DNA from 3 places in the Colwellia sp. BRX10-9 genome. Region 2 is predicted to be linked to each of the others. Evidence: predicted binding sites of a transcription regulator. Region 2 holds the regulator's gene; each other region holds the start of a gene.
The links. The regulator sigma-54, encoded in region 2, starts transcription at its own class of promoters, with help from an activator protein. The targets are predictions, from matches to a motif close to GTTGGCACGNNNNTNGNNT.

Region 1 (2,281 bases), on a different contig from region 2:
TTTAAGTACGGCAGAGCCTATTCGTATTCCTACGGCCTCTGGTGCTCCTCAAAAAACCAGTGAAGTAGATGTACGAATGAACTTACCTGCGGGTGATTCTTTCATTAGTAGTGCGCCAGGTAACTTTGATCCCGATGATCCTTTGACTTTTAACCATTCAACTTCAGTGACTATTTTTGATTCATTAGGTGATAGTCATATAATGACTTATTACTTTATTAAAGATAATCCTTCGTCTGATGCTAACGAGTGGATGATGTTTGCTGGCGTTGATGGCATACCGGTAGATTTAGCTGATCCAGGTGGACAGACAGATCCAGATCCAACGGCAGCTCCAGGAACGCCAATAACAAATCCACAAGGTGGCGGTAGTTCAGGTCCGTTATCAGCAAGTGGCGGTGTTACTGGCATGCGTATGTACTTTGATTCTTCAGGTGATTTTGTTGCACAATTACCTATGCCAGGTGACGGTGGTGCTATTACCGTGGCACTTGGAGCGACAATATTAGCCAATGGTGCTGATCCAACTCAAACCGTGAAAATTAATTTTAATCTAGACCCTCTTGGCCCTAATCCAAATGAACCTACGCAGTTTGCTTCAAACTTTGAAGTGACTTCGCTTGAGCAAGATGGCTTAGCGGTTGGTCGATTAACCGGTATAGATATTGGTAGTGATGGTTTAATTCGAGCGACTTACAGTAATGGTACCTCAGAACCATTATCACGCATTGCTTTAGTAAACTTTGCCAATGAACAGGGCTTAACGCAAATTGGTAATACTTCATGGAAAGAAAGTATTAGTTCCGGTGAAGCATTGGCTGGTGAGGCGGGTTCAGGTACTTTTGGTACTATTAATTCATCGGCATTAGAGCAATCAAACGTTAACTTAACCACAGAATTAATCGACTTAATTTCAGCACAACGAAATTTTCAGGCTAACTCTCGTGCACTAGAAGTTGATAACCAGCTAAACCAAACTATTCTACAGATTCGATAAATAAATCTTTAAAATAATCTAGTCTATGATAAATAAAAGAGATAAAACGTAAAATGTTTTATCTCTTTTTATGTTCAGGATGAACGGTATAGATGTAGAGCGAAACATAGCTATTCTTAGGCATCCATTTCTTCATCGCATTAATACTTCTTTATGTGTCAATGCCCGAGCAGCGGATGGTCTTTATCAAACCACCTTTCTTTCAAAACCTCAGTCGGTTCCTTTTCGTTGACGATAAAACGATTATTTTTCCATCTTCCTTTTCCTGTTCTATTTCTTCTGGCACTGTTATTGCATTTCTCATTGTAAGATACAATTTTAGAGATCTGTTATGGACAAAATGCTTTATATCGCAATGAGCGGTGCGAAACAAAATATGCATTCGCTTGCCGTTAATGCTAACAACCTTGCTAACGCTAAGACTACGGGTTTTAAAGCCGATTTAGCACAGGCGCGTTCAATGCAAGCTTTTGGCGAAGGCCTGCCTTCTCGTGTGTTTGCCATGACAGAAAATGCCAGCCAAAACTTTGACAGTGGTTCTTTGATGCAAACTTCTCGAGATTTAGATCTTGCCATTCAAGGGCCGGGTTGGTTTGCTGTTCAAGCTGAAAATGGTACTGAAGGTTATACACGTGATGGCCAATTTAGACTCAACGAAGAAGGTGCTTTAGAAACCTCTAAAGGCGAGCTTGTCTTAGGAGATACTGGCCCGATATTTATACCTCTACCAGTCAATAATATTCATATCAGTAAAGATGGCACCATCATGGTTCAGCCTGAAGGAGCACCTAGTTCTCTTCAAGAAGAAGTGGGTCGTCTAAAAATGGTTAACCCGAGGGTGCAAGAGTTAGCAAAAGGTGCTGATGGCTTGTTTCGTCGAAAAGATGGACTAAATGAGAATGCTGACGTCAATGTCAAAGTCGAAAATGGCATGCTTGAAGCAAGTAACGTAAACCCTATTGGGGAGATGACTGCGATGATTTCTTTGCAACGTCAGTTTGAAATGCAATTAAAACTCATGAAAACAGCCGAAGAAGTTGATGCAAGTTCAGCATCTTTATTACGTGCTTTCTAATTTAAATAAATAATTTTTGAGGTGATTTATGAACCCAGCATTATGGATAAGTAAAACAGGGTTAGATGCGCAAACAAAAGATATTGCGGTAATTTCTAATAATTTAGCTAACGCCAGTACCATAGGTTTTAAGAAAAGTCGTGCCGTATTTGAAGATTTACTCTATCAAACGATTAATCAGCCAGGTGGTCGCTCTGCACAAGATACAG
Region 2 (2,281 bases):
AAGGATATCTTGCAACTTCATTATACTACTTAGATTCTTTGGTGAGTGAACAGGCGATAAACAGCATTAATGCTGATTCGTTTTACCTTTGTACTTCAATATTTGCCGGTCAAGCTTAACAACAAGACTATCAATAGAGGCATACATGTCAGCATTTTCAGCTTTTGCATGTAAATCAGAGCCACTAACGTGAACAGTCGCTTCAGCAATTTGATTTGATTTTTCAACGGTGAGAACAACATGAACATTATTGATATGATCAAAATGTCGGCTTAATTTTGCCATCTTAGTCGTGACGTTTTCTCGTAAAGCTTCGGTAATGTCAACATGGTGGCCAGAAAGATTAATTTGCATAAGCTTAATTCCTCATCTTTTCGTTAAAGTAAACTTTTTCGTTGGTTAGAAGGTGGAATAGAAAGTGACTCTCGATATTTTGCTATGGTGCGTCGAGCTACATTTATCCCTTGATCGGCTAATAAATCAGCCATTTTACTATCACTAAGTGGTTTTGCTGGGATTTCGGCAGCAACAAATTTTTTGATTAATGCACGAATAGCTGTTGATGAGCATTCGCCACCGCTTTCGGTGCCAACATGGCTTGAGAAGAAAAACTTCAGTTCGAAAATTCCACGTGGCGTATGCATGTACTTTTGTGTCGTCACTCGTGAAATGGTTGATTCATGCATATCGACAGCTTCGGCAATATCATTTAAAACCATTGGACGCATGGCTTCATTACCATGTTCAAAAAAGCCAATTTGACGTTGCACAATACAGTTTGACACTTTTAATAAGGTATCATTACGGCTTTCTAAGCTTTTAATAAACCATTTAGCTTCTTGTAAATTTGAGCGAATAAATTGTGTGTCAGCTGTCGACTTCATCGAACGTGACATCGAAGCATATTGCTGATTCACCGAAAGTTTTGGCGCAGTATCAGGATTTAATTCAACCACCCAACGGCCATTTTTCTTTTCAACAGAAACATCAGGAATAACATACTGATCGTCACTCTTCATCACACTATCGCCGGGTCTAGGGTCAAGTGATTGAATAAGACGCACCACTTCGCGCAGTTGCTCTTCTTTTAGTCGAGTTTTACGCATTAATGTACGATAGTCTCGGCTACCCAGCAGATTAATATGGTCACGCAAAACTAACTTACTTTCTGCTAACCAAGGTGTAGCGGGGTCAAATTGATTAAGTTGAATGATTAAACATTCTGAAATAGAACGAGCAGCGACACCGACAGGATCAAAGAGGTTAATACGTTTTAGTACCACCTCAATTTCATCAAGCTCTACTCCTTCAATGGCAACACTTTCTAAAATGTCTTCACTAGATACCGTTAAGTAACCGGCGTCATCAACAGCATCAATAATTGCTGTCGCTATAGCGCGGTCTGTTTCGGTAAAAGGGCTTAATTCCATTTGCCAGCGCAAATGATCTTGAATGGAGTCTTGAGTCTCGCCTTGGTAAGTATAATCTTCTGAAGCTGGGCCTGAGCTTGAACTTGCTGCACCGGCCGTGTAGTTATCATCCCAAGTGGTATCCATGTTTAATTCTTCAGGGATATCGTTCTTGTCCATGGCTTCAGTGGTGGTGATTTCATCAATGGTAGGCGTAGCGTCTTCGCTACCATCAGAAGCAGGGGCTTCTTTAACATCACCAGTACCGGCAGTGTGAGCTTCTTCAAGGTTGTCAGTACTTTTATCTTCGGGATTATTTGAAGACTCATCCATTTCTAATAATGGATTACTTTCTAAGGCTTCCTGAATTTCTTGTTGAAGCTCTAACGTAGACAGTTGCAGCAATTTGATTGCTTGCTGCAATTGTGGCGTCATGGTTAATTGTTGTCCTATGCGGAGTTGTAGAGTAGGGCGCATTTAGGTCATTAACTTCCTATTATTTTTAATGGGATATTTTCGTTTTTTTCATACGAAGATACTATTCATTTACTGACTACTATAGCGTGAATTGTTCACCAAGGTATACATCTCTTACGTGTTGATTTGCAAGAATTTGATCTGCAGTACCTTCTGCAATAAGTTCACCATGACTAACAATATACGCATGTTCACATACATCGAGAGTTTCACGTACATTGTGATCAGTGATCAACACACCAATGCCACGTTCTTTTAAGTGTAGAATAATTTTTTTAATATCACCTACTGAAATTGGGTCAACACCAGCAAAAGGTTCATCTAATAAAATAAATTTTGGTTCAGCAGCTAATGCGCGAGCAATTTCTACTCGGCGGCGTTCACCACCAGATAAG
Region 3 (2,281 bases), on a different contig from region 2:
AACGAATTACCAGCTATTTGCACTACCTTGCCACGAGTAGGTTGACACATCATATTTTCGTCGATATCAATGATCATATCCCCTAACACTTTTTCAATGGCCATTCCGTATTGGCTTTGCCAGAATACTTCGCTATGAACATCAACTTGCTGACGTTTGCCAAATTCCCATGGGGCAGAACTACGGTACTGCTTAGTGAAGACAGATTCACCATTAGTACCGTTGTAAATATATAGGCTGACACTAAACTGACGGTTAAAAACATCTTCTTGCCAGAACTGCCAACCGTTGGTTGAGGCTTGTGCAAAGCTAATGTCATTAATTTCAGAATACATGACATACTGAGTATCGCTGATATTAGCTAACGACATGGTGAGATTTTTTATTGCTTCAACTTGTAAGCTGTTATTTAATCTTGAGAACTGAGACTTCTCTTTTAATAACAATCGGGTGTCTAGATAAATACCTTGGTTGTTAATTTTATAAGCAAGTTTAGCCATCAATTTATTATCAAGAGCATAAATTTTACCGATACTCGCTTGCTCTCTATGCATTAAGTTACTACGGGTAATTAATAAAGACTTTCGATAATCAGAAGAGAAGCACTGTTTACTTTGTGGGAAGATGTCAGCACGAATGGTTACGGTGACCAAATTGCCCTCATAATTTTCATCAACCAGCTCAAAAGAGTTTACGGTACCGCTGGCGCGAATATTTATTTCATTTTGTGTCAATAATCCGTTAACCGTTTTTTGCACACTCGATACGGAAGCTCCGGCAACGAGTAAGGCTTTTTTTAATGCATTCTCTATGGCTAATGTTTTTGCTCGTTCGGCATTGCCCTGCATTATTACTGACTTTCCCTGAGCTTCATACCACTGGGCATCAGCAGAATGAGTGATAAAAAATAAAAGTAGAGCTGATATAAATAAGCGCATATGAAGTCCGTCAGTAAAAAAGGTTTAATATCTACTGTCGAATATGCAGTTTCTATGCCCACTTATTTTAATACGCAAGTAACTTTATAGATTGGCGCGATTTGTGCTTTATTTATATTAGAAACTATTTGATGTCGTTTATCGATATTACTGCAAAACTGATTATTCGCTTTCAGAGCGATCAAGGGGAGCTCAATGAAAAAGTGGCTTATTCCATTATTTATTCCAACGTTGATGTCGTGTTCATCAATGAATATGATGAGTGATGAAGATAATTTTTATAAATCAAAGCAAGAAGTACGAGGTGAAATTGACAGTTTCAATCTACCTCGACATGCGATAGCAGATGTTGTTAAAGGGCTTACTTATCAGATGCTTGAAAGCAGCTCTTTTGTAAACCCTAAAACACCTATCGCGGTAGCTTCTTTTGTCGAATTAGAAAACCTTGAGTCAACTAATTGGCTGGGTAATCAAATATCAGAGAACTTTGTTCATGAATTACAGCGCCATGGTTTAGTTGTTATTGATTTTAAAACGACGGGACATATTCGTGTCACTGCTCAAGGTGATTATGTTTTTAGTCGCGACTGGAAAGAGCTGCCAGAGCGGCAGATTATTGACTATGTTGTAACCGGTACCATGATGGAACAAGAAAATGGTGTGATGATTAATGCTCGGATGATTGGTATGCAATCACGTGTTGTTGTTGCCACGGCACAATCTTTTATTCCAAGCTGGGTAATTGGTGAACAGATTAATCAAGATGAAAGTGTTCGGATAAAAGATGGATTAATCATTCGAAACAGCGTTATGTTAGCAGAAGACGAACGTTCAATTAAAATTGTTAATTAGTTTTTTATATTGATGTAGGACTAACTTTTGGTATTTATGATGAAAAAAATTATTCTTAATATATTAACCGCTGGTAGTTTAGCTTTGTTACTTGCCAGCTGTTCTAGTGTTTATGACAAACACGTACAATGGCAAAGTGTTAAGCCTGAAACCTTCCCTGTGTTACATGCTATTGGCCAAGCGCCGATAAGTTTGCAAAACTCACAACATGAAACGCAGCGTATGTTGATGGCGATTAATGCCTCAAAGCTTGCCGCTTATGCAGAACTTGCAGAACAAGTTTATGGGCAAAAGATAAATGGTGAAATGACCATGTCACAACTGATAATGGGTAAAAATGAAGTGTCAGCGTCAGTTCAAGGTGTCATCCGCGCAGCTAAAGTGATTAAAAGCTATCCTGTTGGCGACAGTTACACCACAGAGTTAAGTTTAGACTTTGAAGATGTTTATAATATTTATTTAGCTTCTTCACCCAAACGTGAAATTAAAGC

Region 1: the regulator sigma-54 is predicted to act here: its motif matches at 1,276-1,294, upstream of flgF (flagellar basal-body rod protein FlgF).
Region 3: the regulator sigma-54 is predicted to act here: its motif matches at 982-1,000, upstream of H4J69_RS15130 (flagella assembly protein FlgT).

The regions. Positions count from the first base shown of each region.
Region 1 is NZ_JACGVV010000004.1:102,354-104,634, forward strand. It holds gene flgE (flagellar hook protein FlgE) at 1-997, shown strand, start outside; gene flgF (flagellar basal-body rod protein FlgF) at 1,329-2,072, shown strand; gene flgG (flagellar basal-body rod protein FlgG) at 2,101-2,281, shown strand, end outside.
Region 2 is NZ_JACGVV010000005.1:165,623-167,903, forward strand. It holds gene ptsN (PTS IIA-like nitrogen regulatory protein PtsN) at 1-21, opposite strand, end outside; gene hpf (ribosome hibernation promoting factor) at 67-354, opposite strand; gene H4J69_RS05035 (RNA polymerase factor sigma-54) at 378-1,886, opposite strand; gene lptB (LPS export ABC transporter ATP-binding protein) at 1,966-2,281, opposite strand, start outside.
Region 3 is NZ_JACGVV010000029.1:12,694-14,974, reverse strand. It holds gene H4J69_RS15130 (flagella assembly protein FlgT) at 1-938, opposite strand, end outside; gene H4J69_RS15125 (FlgO family outer membrane protein) at 1,134-1,790, shown strand; gene H4J69_RS15120 (LPP20 family lipoprotein) at 1,830-2,281, shown strand, end outside.